Regions from separate parts of the Streptomyces sp. NPDC102441 genome, predicted to be linked through region 2. Evidence: riboswitches for the same ligand, from Rfam matches in the RefSeq annotation. Region 2 holds a riboswitch; the other holds the start of a gene.
What was found. Region 2 has a riboswitch for S-adenosylmethionine ahead of thrC (threonine synthase). Riboswitches for the same ligand answer to the same signal wherever they lie in the genome.

Region 1: linked by a shared signal. The riboswitch ahead of ACIREO_RS15300 (aminotransferase class V-fold PLP-dependent enzyme) and the one ahead of thrC (threonine synthase) in region 2 are both predicted to bind S-adenosylmethionine.

What each region holds. Positions count from the first base shown of each region.
Region 1 covers NZ_JBIWKH010000006.1:253,690-263,099, reverse strand. The annotation lists gene ACIREO_RS15330 (NlpC/P60 family protein) at 1-634, opposite strand, end outside; gene ACIREO_RS15325 (NlpC/P60 family protein) at 872-1,897, opposite strand; gene ACIREO_RS15320 (NYN domain-containing protein) at 2,190-3,554, opposite strand; gene ACIREO_RS15315 (hypothetical protein) at 3,589-3,831, opposite strand; gene ACIREO_RS15310 (rhomboid family intramembrane serine protease) at 3,983-4,750, shown strand; gene ACIREO_RS15305 (Lrp/AsnC family transcriptional regulator) at 4,747-5,028, shown strand; gene ACIREO_RS15300 (aminotransferase class V-fold PLP-dependent enzyme) at 5,111-6,487, opposite strand; SAM riboswitch class IV at 6,664-6,781, opposite strand; gene trpD (anthranilate phosphoribosyltransferase) at 6,870-7,934, opposite strand; gene ACIREO_RS15290 (cytochrome bc complex cytochrome b subunit) at 8,059-9,410, opposite strand, start outside.
Region 2 covers NZ_JBIWKH010000018.1:153,618-163,027, forward strand. The annotation lists gene ACIREO_RS33410 (trehalose-6-phosphate synthase) at 1-537, opposite strand, end outside; gene ACIREO_RS33415 (glucosyl-3-phosphoglycerate synthase) at 608-1,558, opposite strand; SAM riboswitch class I at 1,712-1,839, shown strand; gene thrC (threonine synthase) at 1,858-3,159, shown strand; gene ACIREO_RS33425 (MoaD/ThiS family protein) at 3,188-3,463, shown strand; gene ACIREO_RS33430 (cold-shock protein) at 3,906-4,112, shown strand; gene groL (chaperonin GroEL) at 4,436-6,058, shown strand; gene ACIREO_RS33440 (BTAD domain-containing putative transcriptional regulator) at 6,569-8,299, shown strand; gene ACIREO_RS33445 (sugar-binding transcriptional regulator) at 8,495-9,410, shown strand, end outside.

The DNA.
Region 1 (9,410 bases), on a different contig from region 2:
GCGACGCACGGCCGAGAGACGCGCGGTCGGCGGCCGGAAGCGCGTGCAGCAGCTCCCGGGCCCGGGCCAGTTTGCCCTCCACGGTGCGCTTGCTCCGAGCCACCGCGGCGCGCTCGCGTTCCACGCCGGCGAGGGCACCGGCGGCCTCCGTACGGATCTGCGCGATCTTCCGCCGGGCCTGGTGGAGCTTGCCCAGCGTCGCGGCCCGGCGCTCGCCCACACGGTCCAGAGCGGCGGCCCTGTCCAGGAAGGTGTCCGGGTCGGAGGAGAGCAGGAGGGCGACCGACGGGTCGATACCACCCGAGCGGTACTGCGCGCCCGCCATCGAGCCGAGGGACACCCGCATCCGGTTGATGTCCTCCTGAGTCCGGGCCGCCGAGTCCTGGGCCCCGGCGACACGGCCACGCAGCCGGCCGAGGCTCTCCCTGGCCGCGTTGTACCGCTCGGTGGCACGCTCGGCCTCCCCGTACAGCCGGTCGACCGCGGCCTTCGCCGTCTCGTGGGTCTCCTCGGGCACGGCGCTCGCGGGTGCGGCCTGGAGGGTGACCGCCGCGGTGGCCGCGGTGGCCGACAGGACGGTGGCCCGGACGCCACGGTTGAGGCCGGGCCGGGTGGGGCGGCGATGCGACACCACAGGAAGCCGCACTCCCTTCCGCTGTACGCAGGTGTGCGCAGCCCCTGCCGCCCGGGGCGGGCGGACCGACGACCGGGAGCTACGCGGCAGCGCAGACAGTAACCGGGCGGCCGCACCGCGGCCAAAGGCCATGCCGGGAGAAGGGTGGGGGCGAAACAGCTCCGCCCCGCCGGTGACCTGTGGTCTCCGGCGGGGCGGGGCGTCGTCGAGGGGTGCTGCGATTCGCCCGTTCGGGCGTCAGACGCGCACGCCGAACTGGAAGGTGCCCATGTAGTCCATCGACTCGTAGCGGACCACGGCGCCGGGCTTCGGGGCGTGCAGGATCTGGTTGTTGCCCGCGTACAGGCCCACGTGCGAGGTGTTGTTGAAGAAGACCAGGTCGCCCGGCTTCAGGGCGCCGCGGCCTATCCGGACACCGTCGTTGATCTGGGTGTACGTGGTGCGGGTGATCTGGACGCCGGCCCGGGCGTAGGCCCACTGGGTCAGACCCGAGCAGTCGAACGAGTTGGGGCCGGTGCCGCCGGAGACGTACGGCTTGCCCTGCTGCGTGGAGGCGGCCTGGAGGGCGGCGGCACCACGGGCGGACGCGGGGACCTCGTTGCCGAGGTCGACCCGGTCACCGGCGTCACGGCTGGCGCGAACTTCCTTGTCGGCCATCGCCTGGCGCTCGGCGGCGGTGAGGGTGTTCAGCAGCTTCTGGGCGTCGGCGAGCTTGCCCTGGTACTTCTTCTTGTTCTCGTTCAGCGACTTGCGGACGTCCGCGAGGTCGTCGAGCTTCCCCTGCGCCTCCTTGCGCTGCTGCGCGAGGGTGCGCTGCTTCGACTGGATCTTCTGCAGCGACTCGGCCTGCTTGGCCGTCAGCTGGTCGAGCGCGGAGGCCTGGTCGAGGAAGCTGTCCGGGTCCGAGGAGAGCAGCAGCTGGACCGACGGGTCGAGACCACCGGAGCGGTACTGCGCGGTGGCGAGCGAACCGAGCTCGCCGCGCAGGGTGTTGAGCTCGTCCTGGCCCCGGGCGACCTTGTCCTGGAGCGCGTCGGCCTGCTTCTTGAGCTTGTCCTGCTGCTCCTTGGCGCCGTTGGCCTTCTCCGTGGCGACCTCGGCCTCGTGGTAGAGCTTGTCGACCTTCGCCTTGACCTCGGTCTTGGTCGGCTTGGGGTCGGCGTGGGCCGCCTGAGAGGTCAGGGCCACGGCTGCAGCGGCGGTCGCGGTGAGCACGGTCACGCGGGTGCGGCTCGGCTGCTTGGGACGACGGTGGGACGCCACGAAGGCGAGCTCCTTCTTCCTCGAGCCGCCTACCGGGCTGTGGGGGGACGTAGATCCCCGGCTCCGTGCACTCACGGACTCGGCGGTTCCTTCGCCGTCACCCCTGGTGGGCGATCAACCGTGCGAAGGTTCGAGGCCTGACCTTAGTGACCATCTTGTGATCAGTTCAAATCCTCACGAGCAAAATCTCGCCACACCAGGCACTTCTTTACTTTCATCACACTGCGTGTAGCGATGAATTGACGGTACGTTCCGTAAATTCCGGCAAGTCACCCATGTCTCACATGACGCATCAGACGCGCGAAAGGCGCTTCAGGAGCAAGGCGGACGCGACCGGCCGTGCACCCGCCTTCGCCACGCCGTCCGCCACCTCGCGGTCGGTGGAGACCACGACGACGGGCCTGCCGGACGGTTCGGCCCGCGCCAGCTGCCGGATCAGCTCGTCGGCGGTCACCCCCGCCTTGCTGAACAGCACACGGACACCGCGCGGCGGTGCCAGCAGAACCGGGACGGCCAGTTCGGCACCGTCGAAGACACAGGTCATCTCGGCGCCGGTCTGTGCCGCGAGGACCGAGAGACCGCCCAGGAGGCGCAACCGCTGCTTCTCCAGCGGCATCTGCGGATAGCCGGTCTTCGTGACGTTGTAGCCGTCGACGATCAGATGCGCCTGGGGCAGGGCGAGCAGCTGGTCGAGGAGCGCCGGATCGGTCTCCGAAAGGGCCCTGGCCGCAATGTCCTTCGGGGACATCCGGCCGGGCTCCACCGCTTCGACGCCGTCCGCGGGGCGGAGCGAGGAAGGAGGCAGGGCCAGTTCGCGGCGGAGTCCCTGCGCCGCGTCGAGCACCGTGTCCAGGAGCAGCCGCAGCCGCATGTCCTCGACCGAGCGGCCTTCCCTGGCCGCCCGGCGGCCCGCCTCGACGGAGGCCTCCGCCTCGGCCAGCCGCGCCTTGAGCCGGCGGGACTCGCTCTCGGCCGCGGAGACCTGGACCGCGGCCTCGGCCCGCACGGCGTCGGCCTCGGCGCCGGCCTTGCGCAGCGCCGCCTCGCCGCGCTTCATCTCGCTGAGGGCGCTGCGGAGTTTGCGGTGCAGGGAGTCGGCCTCCTTGCGGGAGGTGTCCAGCTCCGAGCGCAGCCGCTCGGTGTCGGCCCTGGTCTGACCCCGGGCACGGTCGAGCTCCTCGCGCAGTCCCTCCAGTTCGCGCCTGGTCTCCTCGTCCGCCTGCTCGGCGTGCGCCCGCTGGACCTCCTCGCCGGCCGCGGCCACCAGCTTGACCCAGCCGGCCGGCCGCAGCACATAGGCGGCTGCGGCAACGTCGACGGGGTCGGCGGCGGCGGGCGGGGCACCGGAGGTGAGGGCACCGGCCAGCTCCGGCTGGGTCTGGACGATCCGCTCACCGATGCGCCGGCGGAACACCGGATCGTTCTCCAGGGCGGCGGCCATCGCGTTACCCGCGAACTTGGCCCGCCTGCTCGGGGTGAAACGGGCGTACTGCCGGAGCTGGGCGGGGAGTTCGCCGATGGTCAGACCGCCGAACGCGTCCGAGACCAGGCCCACGACCTTGCGGCGTACGCCCTCGGGCAGCGGACGGTCGAGCGACTCCGCGGTGCCGTCGGCCGCGTCGGCCGGTCCGGCGCCGCCTGTCGGCTGCTCCACCATCCATCACCCCAATATGTCTGTCCGCACGGCCCCGTCAGGAGTCGGCACCAGGCCTGTCGACCAGCTCGATCTGGTCCACGGCGTTGCACCAACGACAGCGCACCGACTCGATGGTCTCACTGACCACCTCGCGCTCCTCGATACTCGACTCCCCGGCCAGGTCGAGATGCACGTACTCCACGACCTTCGAGGACCGCGTCACGTCGAAACGGGTGAGGTTGCCGCAGAGCGTGCAGCGCCAGCGCGTCGCGTCCGTCGGCTGGGGAACCGTCGTCATCGTTGCGTCCTCTTTCGTCGTTCTCGAGTCTCGTGCGTGCCCAGGTCTTCGATCTCGCGGTGCGCCGTCGAACTGCGGATGTCCTGCCGCAACCCTACGGCCTTGCGCATACCTATCGACACGGCGAGGCGGTCTGTCCCGTTCTCACCTGGTGCGTCATGCTCTGTACGTGACCGATCGGCGGGAAGTCCACTGGCGGAGGCGGGCCGGAGAGCTCCGGGCCGCGGCAGCGGCGGGCGGCGCCCCGGTCACGTACGGGCTGATCGCGCTGTGCTGTGCGGTGTTCCTGCTCAGTCCGCTCTCCGGGTTCAATCCGGTCTACGGCAGCGCCGACGCGCTCCTGGCCGCCCAGGCCGGGTACTTCGAGCGGTGGGGCGTGATCCCCAGCGAGCTCATGGCCGGCTCCGCCCACGCGGTCCTGACCCCGCTGACCGCGCTCTTCGTCCACGGCAGCTGGCTGCACCTGCTGGGCAACCTGCTCTTCCTGTACGTGTTCGGCGCGATGGCCGAGGAGCGCATGGGCCGCACCGAGTTCACCTTTTTCTATCTCGCGTGCGGCTACTTCGCCCTCGTGGCGTACGCGGTGGTGCACGCGGACTCCGACCAGACGCTGGTCGGCGCGTCGGGGGCGATCTCCGCGGTGCTCGGCGCCTTCCTCTACCTCTTCCCGAAGGCCCGGGTCACCAGCCTCTTCCCCTTCCTCTTCTTCCTTCCGCTGCGGTTCCCCGCCTGGATCGTGCTCGTGTTCTGGTTCGTGCTGCAGTGGCTGGCCGCGCGGAGCGCCGGCAGCGGCCCGGGCGTGGCGTACCTGGCGCACGTGGCGGGTTTCGCGGCCGGGTTCCTCTACGCCTGGGTGCGGTTCCGGGGGACTAGAGTGAAGTCTCCAGCCACGGCCACCGAGGGAGAAAGCCAGCCGTGATCACCGCGATCGTGCTCATCAAAACCAGCGTGGACCGGATTCCCGAGATCGCGGAGGCCATCGCCGCGCTGGACAGTGTCAGCGAGGTCTTCTCGGTCACCGGTACGTACGACCTGATCGCCATGGTCCGGGTGGCCCGGCACGACGATCTGGCCGATGTCATCCCGGGCCGGATCAGCAAGATCCAGGGCGTCGAGGGCACCGACACCCATGTCGCCTTCCGCACGTACTCGCAGCACGACCTCGAGGCGGCCTTCGCCATCGGCCTCGACGCCTGAGGCCACAGGAAAGGCGTACGGCTCCGGCCGGGGACGGGGCACGACGCCTCCCGTCCCCGGCCGGAGCCGTGTCCGGACCGGCTCAGACCTGCGCGGTGCCCCGGTCGGGCACGCAGCGGCCCTCCTCGGTGCGGTAGGTCCAGCGGGCGCCCTTGCTCACCAGCTCGCGGACGGCGCCCAGGAACCGCTCGATGTGCTCGTCCGGCGTACCGGCACCGAAGCTCACCCGGATGGCGTTGAGGGACCTCTCCCCCGGCCCGGCCTCCGGCGCGCCGCACTCGCCCGGGTCCTGCGGCTCACTGCCCAGCAGGGTCCGCACCAGCGGGTGCGCGCAGAACAGTCCGTCCCGCACCCCGATGCCGTACTCCGCGGAGAGCGCCGCGGCGAAGTGCGAGCTGTTCCATCCCTCGACCACGAAGGAGATGACGCCGACCCTCGGGGCGTCGTCACCGAAGAGCGAGAGCACCTTGACCTCGGGAACGTCGGCGAGTCCTTCGAGGACCCGCGTCACCAGCTGCTGTTCCCGGGTGACCAGGCGGTCGAACCCGGCCTCGGTCAGGGCCTTGCAAGCGGCGGCGATGGAGTAGACGCCGATGACGTTGGGCGATCCGGCCTCGTGCCGGGCCGCGGTGGTGTGCCACTCGACGTCCACTCCGCCGTCGGCACGCCGGGCGACCTTGCGGGAGGCGCCACCGCCCGCGAGGTACGGCTCCGCGTCCACCAGCCAGTCCGCCCGGCCCGCGAGGACGCCCGAGCCGAAGGGCGCGTACAGCTTGTGCCCTGAGAAGGCGACCCAGTCGACGTCCAGCTCGGCGATGTCCACGGGGTGGTGGGGCGCGAGCTGCGCCGCGTCGAGCACGATCCGCGCCCCGTGCGCGTGGGCGGCGGCGGCCAGTTCCCGCACCGGCCACAGCTCACCGGTGACGTTGGACGCGCCGGTCACGCAGACCAGTGCGGGGCCATTGGGCTTCCGGCCGGCCAGGGCGCGCTCCAGCGTGGCGACGGCCTGGCCGGGGGTGCGCGGGGCGTCGAGGCAGGTCACCCGGGCGTCGCGCCAGGGCAGCAGCGAGGCGTGGTGCTCGGTCTCGAACACGAACACCTGGCAGTCGGCGGGCAGTGCGGCGGCGAGCAGGTTGAGGGAGTCGGTCGTCGAGCGGGTGAAGACCACCTGGTCATCGGCCCGGCAGCCGAGGAACTCCGCGACGGTCTCGCGGCTGCCCTCGAACAGGTCTGTGGAGAGCTGCGAGAGGTATCCGGCACCACGGTGCACGCTGCCGTAGTACGGGGCGTAGGCGGCCACGTCGTCCCACACCCGCTGGAGAGCCGGGGCGCTGGCCGCGTAGTCGAGGGCGGCATAGGTGACGTCCCCGCCCGTCACGAGAGGAACGATGACATCGGCACCCAGAACCGGCAGCGGGGCACAGACGGACTGGTCGACGGCAGCGGTGGAGACAGACATGGCGAACTCCCGTAAGAGACAGGCGAAATCCTCGCGCCGGCGACAGTGCGCGGCAGCGCGGGGAACGAAAGAGAAGAGGTGTGCGGAGCAGGGCGTAGAGCCCTATCGCATTCGCTTGCTCACAGAAGGCTCCCTGGGACCAGGACCCCAAGGGGTGGCATCCAACGATGCCGAGGGGCCCGCGCTTGCCACAGACCTCGCTGCCTGCGGCCTGGTCTTCACCCGGGGCACCCCGCCACGGACGGAGGGTTGCCGGACAGCGGGCCGGGGCCGTAGTCGCTGTCACTCATGACCTGCGCAGCATCTTGCCATACCGACGGCCACGCGCAAGGGCGCAGTCCGCGATCCGGACTGCGCCCTTGCTCACACCAGCTCCGCGCCCTCAGGCGTTGCTGGCCGCCACCCAGCGCTCCAGCGCGCGCTTGGCGGCGCCCGAGTCGACCGACTCCGCGGCCCGCGCGATACCCGCCGAGAGCTGCTCGTCCAGCGTGCCCTCGCCCGGGTCCAGAGCGACCAGCGCGGCAGCGGAGTTGAGCAGCACCGCGTCGCGTACGGGGCCGGTCTCCCCGTCGAGCAGCCGACGGGCCACATCCGCGTTGTACGAGGCGTCCGCGCCGCGCAGCGCCTGGACGGGGACCAGGTCCAGGCCGACGTCGCGCGGGTCGAAGGCCTCCTCGCGGACGCTGCCGTCGCGGACGATCCAGACCCGCGAGGTCGCCGTGGTGGTCAGCTCGTCGAGGCCGTCGTCACCCCGGAAGACGAGCGCCGAATTCCCCCGGTCCGCCAGCACACCCGCGACGATGGGCGCCATCTTCGGGTCGGCGACCCCGACGGCCTGGGAGCGCACCCGGGCCGGGTTGGTGAGCGGGCCCAGGATGTTGAAGGTGGTCTGCGTGCCGAGCTCCTTGCGCGCCCTGGCGGCGTACCGCAGGGCGGGGTGGAACTTCACGGCGAAGCAGAAGGTGATGCCCGCCTCCTCGGCCACGGCGACCACGCGCTGCGGGGTCAGTTCGAGGTTGACGCCGAGCTTCTCCAGCACGTCGGAGGCCCCGCTCGCCGAGGAGGAGGCCCGGTTGCCGTGCTTGACGACCTTGGCGCCCGTCCCCGCGACGACGATCGCCGACATGGTGGAGATGTTGACCGTCTTGGCCATGTCGCCGCCGGTGCCCACGATGTCGACCGTGCGGCCGGGAACCTCGATGGTGTGGGCGTGCCCGTACATGGCGCGGACGAGTCCGGTGACCTCGTCCACGGTCTCGCCCTTGGCCCGCAGCGCGACGGCGAAGCCGGCGATCTGCACGTCCGTGGCCTCACCGCTCATGATGCGGTCCATGGCCCACGCGGTGTCGTCCGCGCCGAGGTTCTCGCCGCGCAGCAGGGGGGTCAGCACGCCGGGCCAGGTTCGGTCCGCCACGCTGTCGCCGCCGTCCGGGGTCACAACGTTCATGGTCCGCTCCTGGGGGTCCACAGCCGGTACAAGGATGCCTCCCACCCTATCCAGGCCCGGGGACAGCGAAGAGCCCCGTCCATCGGATGGACGGGGCTCCCGCTGTGGCGTTCAGCTGAGGTGATCAGTGGTGGCCGTGGCCGCTGGTGATCTCCTTGTACTCCTCGGAGGTGGGCTTGGCGATCTGGTTGTCCTCGCCGAAGTAGCTCCTGCTGAGCCTGGCCCGCACCTTCTGCAGCACCGACGGCTTGCGCTCGACACCGTTCTCGTCGACCGTCGGGCCGATCTCGACCGGCTTGTACTGCTCGTGCGCCGTGAGCGTGTGCAGCTGGCCCTGGCTGAGCGGCTCGTGGATCTCGACGAACTCACCGTGCGGCAGGCGCTTGATGGTGCCGGACTCGCGTCCGTGCAGCACCTTCTCCTTGTCGCGGCGCTGGAGGCCGAGGCAGATCCGCCGGGTGGCGACGAACGCCAGGACCGGGCCGACGAAGAAGGCGATCCGTACGAACCAGCTGATCGCGTTGAGCGACAGACTGAAGTGGGTCGCCCAGATGTCGTTGCCGCCGCCGATCAGCATGACGAAGTAGATCGTCACCCAGGCGACGCCCAGTCCGGTGCGGGTCGGAGCGTTGCGCGGCTTGTCCAGGATGTGGTGCTCGCGCTTGTCCCCGGTGATCCAGGACTCGATGAACGGATAGAGCGCGAGCGCCCCGAGGATCACACCGAAGAGGACCAGTGGGATCAGCACCCCGAGGACCAGCGTGTGGCCCCAGAGGTTGATCTCCCAGCCAGGCATCACACGCACGAAGCCTTCGGCGAAGCCCATGTACCAGTCCGGCTGGGCGCCCGTGGACACCTGGTCGGGCCGGTAGGGGCCGAGCGCCCAGATCGGGTTGATCGAGGCGATCGCCGCGATGATCGCGATGAAGCCGAAGACCAGGAAGAAGAAACCGCCGGCCTTCGCCATGTACACCGGCAGCAGCGGCATGCCGACGACGTTCTTGTTCGTCTTGCCCGGACCCGCGAACTGCGTGTGCTTGTGGAAGAAGACCAGGATGAGGTGGCCGACCACGAGCCCGAGCATGATGCCGGGCAGCAGCAGGATGTGGATCGAGTAGAACCTCGCGATGATGTCCGTCCCGGGGAACTCCCCGCCGAACAGGAACATCGAGATGTACGTACCGACGATCGGCATCGACAGGATGGCGCCCTGTGTGAAGCGCACACCCGTGCCGGAGAGCAGGTCGTCCGGGAGCGAGTAGCCGGTGAACCCGGTGAACATGCCGAGGACGAACAGCAGGAAGCCGAACAGCCAGTTGATCTCACGCGGCTTGCGGTACGCGCCGGTGAAGAACACCCGGAACATGTGCACGAACATGCCGGCGAGGAAGATCACCGCTGCCCAGTGGTGGATCTGCCGGACGAGCAGACCACCGCGGACGTCGAAGCTGATGTCCAGCGTCGAGGCGTAGGCCT
Region 2 (9,410 bases):
CCTGAAGTAGTCGACGGGCGCCCAGGGGGTGTGCGAGAAGTGCCCGATCCGCAGGTCGGGGCGGAGCTCGCGGAGCATTCCCGGGACCAGCGAGAGGTGGTAGTCCTGCACCAGGACCGAGGCGCCCTCGCCCGCCTCCTCGGCGAGTGCCTGGGCGAAGGCCCGGTTGTACGTCTCGAAGGAGGCCCACTGCCGGCGGAACTCCGCGTCGAAGACGGGCTCCACCGGAGTCTGGTAGATCATGTGGTGGACGAACCAGAGCACCGAGTTCGCGATGCCGTTGTACGCGTCGGCGTGGACCCCGGCGTCGATGTCGAGCATCCGGACGCCGGGCTCGGACACCCCGAGCCGGACCGCCTCGCGGTCGCCGTCGCCGAGGGCGGCACACACCCACAGCTTGTCGTCGACGGCGCTGAGGCCGGAGACCAGCCCGCCACCGCCCCGTTTCGAGTCGAGCGTGCCGTCCTCCCGCAGTGCGTACGACACGGGGCCGCGGTTGGACGCGACGAGTACCTGGGCGGCGTGCTCGGAGACCATGTACCCGAACCTAGCCCGTTCGGGAAGCCGCCAAACGTGAAGCGCCCGCGGAGCCGGGCGCGACGAGGCGTTACGCCGCGTTCCGCGACGTGTACTCCGCGATCTCCCGCATCGGCGGCCTCTCCTCGGTGTCCACCGCATGGGTGCGCGGGACGAATCCGCCGGGCCCCCGCTCGAACTGGGTGATCTCAGGACGTACGAGGGCGCCCCGGGAGAGCCGTAGCTGCGCCGTGCGGTAGATCGCGGCTGCCATTCGGCCGAGGGCCTGGCCGTCCTGGTGGCGGTGTTTGCGTACGCCGACGTCTACCTGGGCCAGGGCGTCCAGGCCGACCGTGTGCAGCGCGTCGACCAGCAGGCCCAGCTCCACTCCGTAACCTACGGGGAAGGGGAGCTGCTCCAGCAGGGAGCGCCGCACGGCGTACTCGCCGCCCAGCGGCTGGACGAAGCCGGCCAGCCTCGGCCAGTGCAGGTTGAGCAGCGGGCGGGCCACCAGTTCGGTCACCCGGCCCCCCTGGCCCGCGGCTTCGCCGAGCGGCCGGTCGTACATCGCCTTGACGAAGTGCACCGTCGGGTCGGTCAGCAGTGGGCCGACGATCCCGGAGACGAAGTCCGCGGAGAAGTCCTTGAGGTCCGCGTCGACGAAGCAGACGATGTCCCCGCTGGTCACCAGCAGTGATCGCCACAGGACCTCGCCCTTGCCCGGGAGCGCCGGGATCCGGGGGAGTACGGCGTCCCGGTGCACGACCCGGGCACCGGCCAGCCGCGCCGCGTCGGCGGTGGAGTCGGTGGATCCGGAGTCGATCACCACCAGCTCGTCGACGAGCTGGACCTTCTCCATCAGCTCGCGCCGGATCTCCGAGACGATCGCGCCGACCGTCGCCTCCTCGTTCAGAGCGGGCAGGACGACGCTCACGCGCGAGCGGTGCGGATCCTTCGCCCGCGCGGCTGTGAGACGGTCGAGCGGGCGGTCGGCAGCAGACCAGGAACGCCTGGTCAGCCAGCGTTCCACCTCTTCCAGCACGGTCGATACTCCCTGTATGTGATCCATCTCGCGGTTCGGACGACTATCTCAATCGTCCGGTGCTTCGGTTACAGTCTTGAACAACGCGGATGACCCTCGCATGTCGGGGTCGGTCCGCGAAAAAACGCCCGGATCCATGGTCCGGTGCCATAGCGCTCATCCAGAGGGACTGAGGGAACGGCCCGTCGAAGTCCCGGCAACCCTCCTGCCGACCGCGAGGTCACGGTAGGGAAGGTGCCAATTCCGTCTTGTGGCGAAATACGTCGCAAGGAAGATGAGGAGAAAGGGCCTCCGCCATCATGGCCGTGCAGACAGTTGCAGCAAACTCCAATTCCTCCGCAGTGGACCTCGGTCCCGCCGCAGCGCTTTCCTGCCGCGAATGCGGCGAGCGTTTCGAGCTCGGTCCCATTTTCGCCTGCGTGTCCTGTTTCGGGCCGCTCGAAGTGGCGTACGACCTGCCGAGCGGCTCCCCCGAAGAGCTGAAGAAGCGCATCGCCGAGGGTCCCGACAACATCTGGCGCTATGCGCCGCTGCTGCCTGTCCCCTCCGACGTCGCGGACAAGCCCAACATCAACCCCGGCTTCACGAAGCTGGTCAAGGCCGACAACCTCGCCCGCGAGCTGGGCGTGACCGGTGGCCTGTACGTCAAGGACGACTCCGGCAACCCGACGCACTCCTTCAAGGACCGTGTCGTCGCCATCGCCGTCGAGGCCGCCCGCGCCTTCGGATTCACCACACTCTCCTGCTCCTCCACCGGCAACCTCGCCGGTGCGGTGGGTGCCGCCGCCGCCCGCGCCGGCTTCCGCTCCTGCGTGTTCATCCCGCACGACCTGGAGCAGGGCAAGGTCGTCATGGCCGCGGTGTACGGCGGCGAGCTGGTCGGCATCGAGGGCAATTACGACGACGTCAACCGCTTCTGCTCGGAGCTCATCGGCGACCCGCTCGGTGAGGGCTGGGGCTTCGTCAACGTCAACCTGCGGCCGTACTACGGCGAGGGCTCCAAGACCCTGGCGTACGAGATCTGTGAGCAGCTCGGCTGGCGGCTGCCCGACCAGCTCGTCATCCCGATCGCGTCCGGCTCGCAGCTCACGAAGATCGACAAGGGCCTGCAGGAGCTGATCAAGCTCGGCCTCGTCGAGGACAAGCCGTACAAGATCTTCGGTGCGCAGGCCGAGGGCTGCTCCCCGGTCTCCACCGCCTTCAAGGCCGGCCACGACGTCGTGCGCCCGCAGAAGCCGAACACCATCGCCAAGTCCCTGGCGATCGGCAACCCGGCCGACGGCCCGTACGTCCTGGACATCGCCCGGCGCACCGGCGGCGCCGTGGAGGACGTCAACGACGAGCAGGTCGTCGACGCGATCAAGCTGCTGGCCCGCACCGAGGGCATCTTCGCGGAGACCGCGGGCGGTGTGACGGTCGGCGTGACGAAGAAGCTGATCGACGCCGGCCTGCTGGACCCGGCCCTGACCACCGTCGTCCTGAACACCGGAGACGGGCTGAAGACGCTCGACGCGGTCGCCCCGACGACCGGCCTGTCGGCGACGATCCGGCCCAGCCTGGACGCGTTCCGCGCCGCCGGCCTCGGCGCCGCCGCCAACTGACCACCCGAGACCGAAGGAAGGCACCGACATGAGCGTCAAGGTCCGTATCCCCACCATCCTCCGCACCTACACGGGCGGTCAGGCCGAGGTCCCGGCCGAGGGCGCGACCCTCTCCGAGGTCCTCGCGTCCCTGGAGCAGAACCACCCGGGCATCGGCGCCCGCGTCCTGGACGACCAGGGCAAGCTGCGCCGCTTCGTCAACGTGTACGTCAACGACGACGACGTGCGCTTCGAGGGCGGCCTGGAAGCGGCCACCCCGGACGGCGCGGGCGTCTCGATCATCCCGGCCGTCGCCGGAGGCTGACCGGGCTCTGCGGGCCGATCAGCCGCCCGACCGCATGACGTGAGCACCGTGGCCCCCTCCGTGAGAGAAGCGGAGGGGGCCATTCTGCATGGTTGAGCACGGTACAGTTGGGGAAGTCCCCGCCGCTGCCCATGCCGCCCGCATATGAGAATGCGCCCGGCCGCGACAAGAAGCAGCCAAAGTGAGTGCACTCCTTGCGGCATAAGTGGCCTTTGTCAGGCCCGACTTGCCCTGAAATCCCCTGAATTCCCCCAAAGTGTGCGGTCGCGTGTGCCCAGAATTCTCGTCCGATTGACCTGTTGCAGAGGGCAGTTGGGCAGATACATTCGGCCGCGGTCGACGCGTTCCGGCGCACGCCACCCTCTCCTGTCGGAGGGTGACTTCTGACCCGGGCCCGCGAAGTGCGGAGCTCGTGCAAGGGCCAGTAATAGGGGAGTTAGGCATGGCTCAGGGCACCGTCAAGTGGTTCAACGCGGAGAAGGGGTACGGCTTCATCGCGGTCGACGGTGGTGCGGATGTTTTCGTCCACTACAGCGCGATCCAGATGGACGGGTACCGCACCCTCGAAGAGGGTCAGCGAGTTGAATTCGAGATCTCGCAGGGCCAGAAGGGGCCGCAGGCGGACATGGTCAAGCTCGCCGTCGGCTGAGCTCGGCGCGGTCGGCCAACGACACTACTCACGCACGTGAGGCCCGTACCTCCACCAGGGGTACGGGCCTCACGTGCGTCCCCGTCCAGCCCCGGGCGCGCCCCCGAGGTTGTCCACATCCGGAGGGGGACGCTTGCACTCGCAGGGGTCGAGTGCTAATCATTGGCGTTAGCACTCTCCAGGTGAGAGTGACAGAAAACTTGGACCGGGCCGGTGAGGCCCGCAGGCTCTGTGGGGCAAGGAACCACTGAGCACGCTGGCCGTCCGTCGCGGGCGCCTCTCGGTCCGGAGAAATCCACCCCTGTCCGGGAGGACCACTTCACATGGCCAAGATCATCGCGTTCGACGAGGAGGCACGGCGCGGTCTCGAGCGCGGGATGAACCAGCTCGCCGACGCCGTCAAGGTCACCCTCGGCCCCAAGGGCCGTAACGTCGTCCTCGAGAAGAAGTGGGGCGCGCCCACGATCACCAACGATGGTGTTTCCATCGCCAAGGAGATCGAGCTCGAGGACCCGTACGAGAAGATCGGTGCGGAGCTGGTCAAGGAGGTCGCCAAGAAGACGGACGACGTCGCCGGCGACGGTACGACCACCGCCACCGTTCTCGCCCAGGCTCTCGTCCGCGAGGGCCTGCGCAACGTCGCCGCGGGTGCCAACCCGATGGCTCTGAAGCGTGGCATCGAGAAGGCCGTCGAGGCCGTCTCCGCCGCTCTGCTGGAGCAGGCGAAGGACGTGGAGACCAAGGAGCAGATCGCTTCGACGGCCTCCATCTCCGCTGCCGACACCGAGATCGGCGCCAAGATCGCCGAGGCTATGGACAAGGTCGGCAAGGAAGGCGTCATCACCGTCGAGGAGTCCCAGACCTTCGGTCTGGAGCTCGAGCTCACCGAGGGTATGCGCTTCGACAAGGGCTACATCTCGGCGTACTTCGCCACCGACATGGAGCGCATGGAGTCGTCGTTCGACGACCCGTACATCCTGATCGTCAACTCCAAGATCAGCAACGTGAAGGACCTCCTTCCGCTGCTCGAGAAGGTCATGCAGTCGGGCAAGCCCCTGCTGATCATCGCGGAGGACGTCGAGGGCGAGGCTCTGTCGACGCTGGTCGTCAACAAGATCCGTGGCACCTTCAAGTCCGTCGCCGTCAAGGCTCCGGGCTTCGGTGACCGCCGCAAGGCCATGCTCGGCGACATCGCCATCCTCACCGGTGGCACCGTCATCTCCGAGGAGGTCGGCCTCAAGCTGGAGAACGCCGGCGTCGACCTGCTCGGCAGCGCCCGCAAGGTCGTCATCACCAAGGACGAGACGACGATCGTCGACGGCGGCGGTGACAGCGACCAGGTTCAGGGTCGTGTCAAGCAGATCCGTGCCGAGATCGAGAACTCCGACTCGGACTACGACCGCGAGAAGCTCCAGGAGCGCCTCGCGAAGCTGGCCGGCGGCGTGGCCGTCATCAAGGCCGGCGCCGCCACCGAGGTGGAGCTCAAGGAGCGCAAGCACCGCATCGAGGACGCGGTGCGCAACGCCAAGGCCGCCGTCGAGGAGGGCATCGTCGCCGGTGGTGGCGTGGCTCTGCTCCAGGCCTCGGCCGTCTTCGAGAAGCTCGACCTGACCGGTGACGAGGCCACGGGCGCCAACGCCGTGAAGCTCGCGCTGGAGGCCCCGCTCAAGCAGATCGCCGTCAACGGTGGTCTCGAGGGTGGAGTCATCGTCGAGAAGGTGCGCAACCTGCCGATCGGTCACGGCCTCAACGCCGCGACCGGCGAGTACGTCGACATGATCGCCGAGGGCATCATCGACCCGGCGAAGGTCACGCGCTCCGCTCTGCAGAACGCCGCGTCCATCGCCGCGCTCTTCCTCACCACCGAGGCCGTCATCGCCGACAAGCCGGAGAAGGCCTCTGCGGCCGCTCCGGGCGGCATGCCGGGCGGTGACATGGACTTCTGATCCTCGGATCAGCAGCTCCACGCAGTACCTGTACGACGCCGGCCCCCGGGATTCGTTCCCGGGGGCCGGCGTCGTCGTGTTGTGGGTTCTCAGATGCGGACGGCCGGTTGGTGCTCACTTGCGTGCACGATCGCCCCCTTTTGTCGCCTGAACGCAATATATTGATCACCTTGTATGTGTGAACTACCCGGAAAATGAGTTGCATCGGTAAATCGAGGCTGCCGCCTCGGGAACCAGGGGGAACGTGAGGGGCTTGGTGCGGTGGGCGTTACTGAGGGGCGTGGGGCCGCGGGCGAACTGTCCTTGCGGGTACTGGGGCCGCTTGAGGTGAGTGACTCCGGCGGCGCTGTCGATGTCGGCCCGCCGCAGCGTCGTATTCTGTTGCTCCGTCTGCTCGTCGAGTCCGGTCGGCCGGTGGGGCTGGAGCGGCTGCGTGAAGATCTCTGGGATGGCAGACCGCCGTCTTCGGCCGTGTCGTCCATCCACGCGCATGTCAGCAGACTGCGCTCCGTGCTGAACCTCCCGGACGGGCAGGGGCGGCCTTCGCAGATCCTGGGGAGCACGGCGGCGGGGTACTCGCTCACGGTCCCGCCGGAGTGGCGGGACACGGTGGTGTTCGAGCGGGCGGCTGTGCAGGGCTGCCATCTTGCGCGCGAGGCTCGATGGGCGCAGGCACTACAGGCGGCGGAAGACGCGCTGGGTCTGTGGAGGGGGCAGCCGTACGCCGAGGCGCACGGGCTGTCCTTCGTGCGGGACGATTCGGATCGTCTCACCGAATTGCACCGGTCGGTTCAGGAACTGCGGGCCCGGATGCTTCTGGAAGAGGGACAGCCGCTGCGAGCGGTGGCCGCCGCTGAGGGCCTGGTCAAACTTGACCCCCTGCGGGAGACGTCATGGGTGGTCCTGTTGAGGGCTCTTTACGCCGCCGGTCGCGGTGCGGAGGCTCTGCGGCGGTACGAGGTGGTACGGCGGATTCTGGCCGAGGCGCTGGGAACCGATCCGGGCCCGGAGCTGAGGCGCACTCATCTGGCGATCCTGCGTCATGACGTCGACGTGGAGGTGCCGTCGATCGGACGTCACGCGGTGCTGTCGACCGGGGAGGCCGGGGAGCCCCGGGGGGCCTCAGAGGCCTACCGGGAGGATGGCGACCGGGTGGAGGAGTTCCCCCTGACAGGGCGCGACGAGGAACTGGCAGGGCTGCTCAAGCTGTTGCCCCGCGCGCGGTCGGGCCGGACGGGATGGGCAGTGGTGAGCGGGCAGGCCGGGTCGGGCAAGACACGCCTGGTCCAGGAACTGGCCGAACGCGCCCGCAGGGACGGGTTCGCCGTGGTGCAGGACCGGTATCCCAAACGCGTCAGGCCCGGCACGGGAGCCTCCTACGACAGCCAGGTCCTGCGCGTACTGCAGGCGCTACGGTACGGACCGGCCCAGCCGGGCGACGGGCGCCCGACGCTGTGTCTGATCGAGGATGCGCAGGGCATACCGGCCGCTGTGGTCAACGCACTGGCCGACTGCGCCGAGACGCTCCACAACGCCCGGGTCGTGGTGGTGTGCACGATGCCCACCGTGCCCGACCCGGTGACCGATGAACTCAGGGCCGCGCTGGCGCGCAGCGGAGCATCCCACCTCGAACTGCGCCCCCTGGGCATCGGCGACGTCGAAGAGTTGCTGCGCGGCCGCCGACCGGCCACCGAGGCAGCCGCGGACACCGATGAGGCCGCGGACACCGATGAGTCCGTGGACGACTCGACTTCGGCTGCTGCGGCCGAACTGCACGCGTTGACCGGCGGCAACCCCTTTTTCCTTACCGAGATGTTGCTCCTGCCCCCCGGTCGGCGCAGCGGACCAGGGCGGCGGCTGTCCCCCGGCCTCGACTCGGTGTTACGAGTCCGTCTCGCCGCGCTCGACGCCGGCAGCCGCCGGGTGCTGGAGACGGCCGCTGTCATCGGTGACCGTATCGACGTCGCCCTGCTGGCCCGCGCCTGCACCGTGCCGATCTGTGAAGTCCTGCAGGCTCTCGGCAGAGCCCTGGATGCCGACCTCGTTGTCCGGACATCCGGTACCGCACCGTCCGTACCCTGCGGCTATGCCTTCTCCTGCGGATTGATCCGCTCGGCCCTGCTCGCTGCGAATACTCCCGCCCGGCAGCACGGTCTGCGTGTTGCGGTGGAACGCGCGCTCGCGGCCCAGGAGGGGGGTGCGCCTCGGACTTCGAGCACTTTGGAACCCGGGGCAGGATAATTTCGTCAAGCAGGTCGGGGCGGCGTGCGTTGCCGTCCGGTCCGGCGACAAGCGGACGACAAGGTTTTTTCAAGTCCTGTCCCGTTGGGTGTGAACTGGCACGTGTGCCGTGCGCGGAGACGTCAGGAGACGACCTGATCGATGGATGAGGACGCCACCGCATGGCAACGGCTGATGAGACCGCAGAGGAACGACATGGGTGAATACCGCGAGGCGAAGGTTCCCCCCGAGACGATCGACAAATTCGTTGTCGCTTCCATCGCCAGACGCTTCTACCTCGAAGGTCGGTCGAAGGTCGAAATCGCCAAGGAATTCGACATCAGCCGCTTCAAAGTGGCCCGTCTCCTTGATGCCGCCGTTGCCCACCACATCGTGCGGATCGACATCACCGTACCCGTCGAGGTCGACATCCCGCTCTCGCGGGCTCTGGCCGAGCGCTTCGGACTCCGGCACACCGTCGTCGTCGACCTGTCCCGGAGCGAAGGCGGCGCGGTTGCCCCGACGGACGCGCCCCAGGCCGGCCGCTGGCTCAGCACAGCGGCGGCGCAGCTGGTCTCGGGGATCGCCGAGGAAGGCGACGTCATCGGGCTGGACGGCAGCAGCTCGGTGGGCGCGTTCAGTGAGGCGGTCACCCGGCTGCCTCGCTGCGAGGTGGTCCAGTTGACCGGGGTGTACGGGCAGGACCTGGCCAATGAGGCCGCGGCGGTCCGGCGCACCGCAGCGGCCGGTGGTGGCCGGGGTTTCCCCCTCTACGCACCCTTCATCCTGCCGGACGCGCCGACGGCCTCGATTCTCAGAAGTCAGCCGGCCATTGCCGAGACGCTGGACCAGTTCGGCCGGATCACCAAAGCCGTCGTCGGCATCGGTACGTGGGGTGCCGCGTCCTCGGCGGTGTACGACGTCCTGACGGACCGCGAGCGCGAGACGTACACGTCGGCCGGGGCGTGCGCGGACGTGGCCGGCCACGTCTTCGATGCGGCGGGCCAGGTGGTTTCCGCGGAGACGAGCGCTCGAATGATCTCGATGAGCGTCGCCCAACTTCGTAGCGTTCCGGAGTTGATCGGTCTCTCGGGCGGCGGCGCTCGGAGCGACGAGGCGCTCCGAGCCGTCC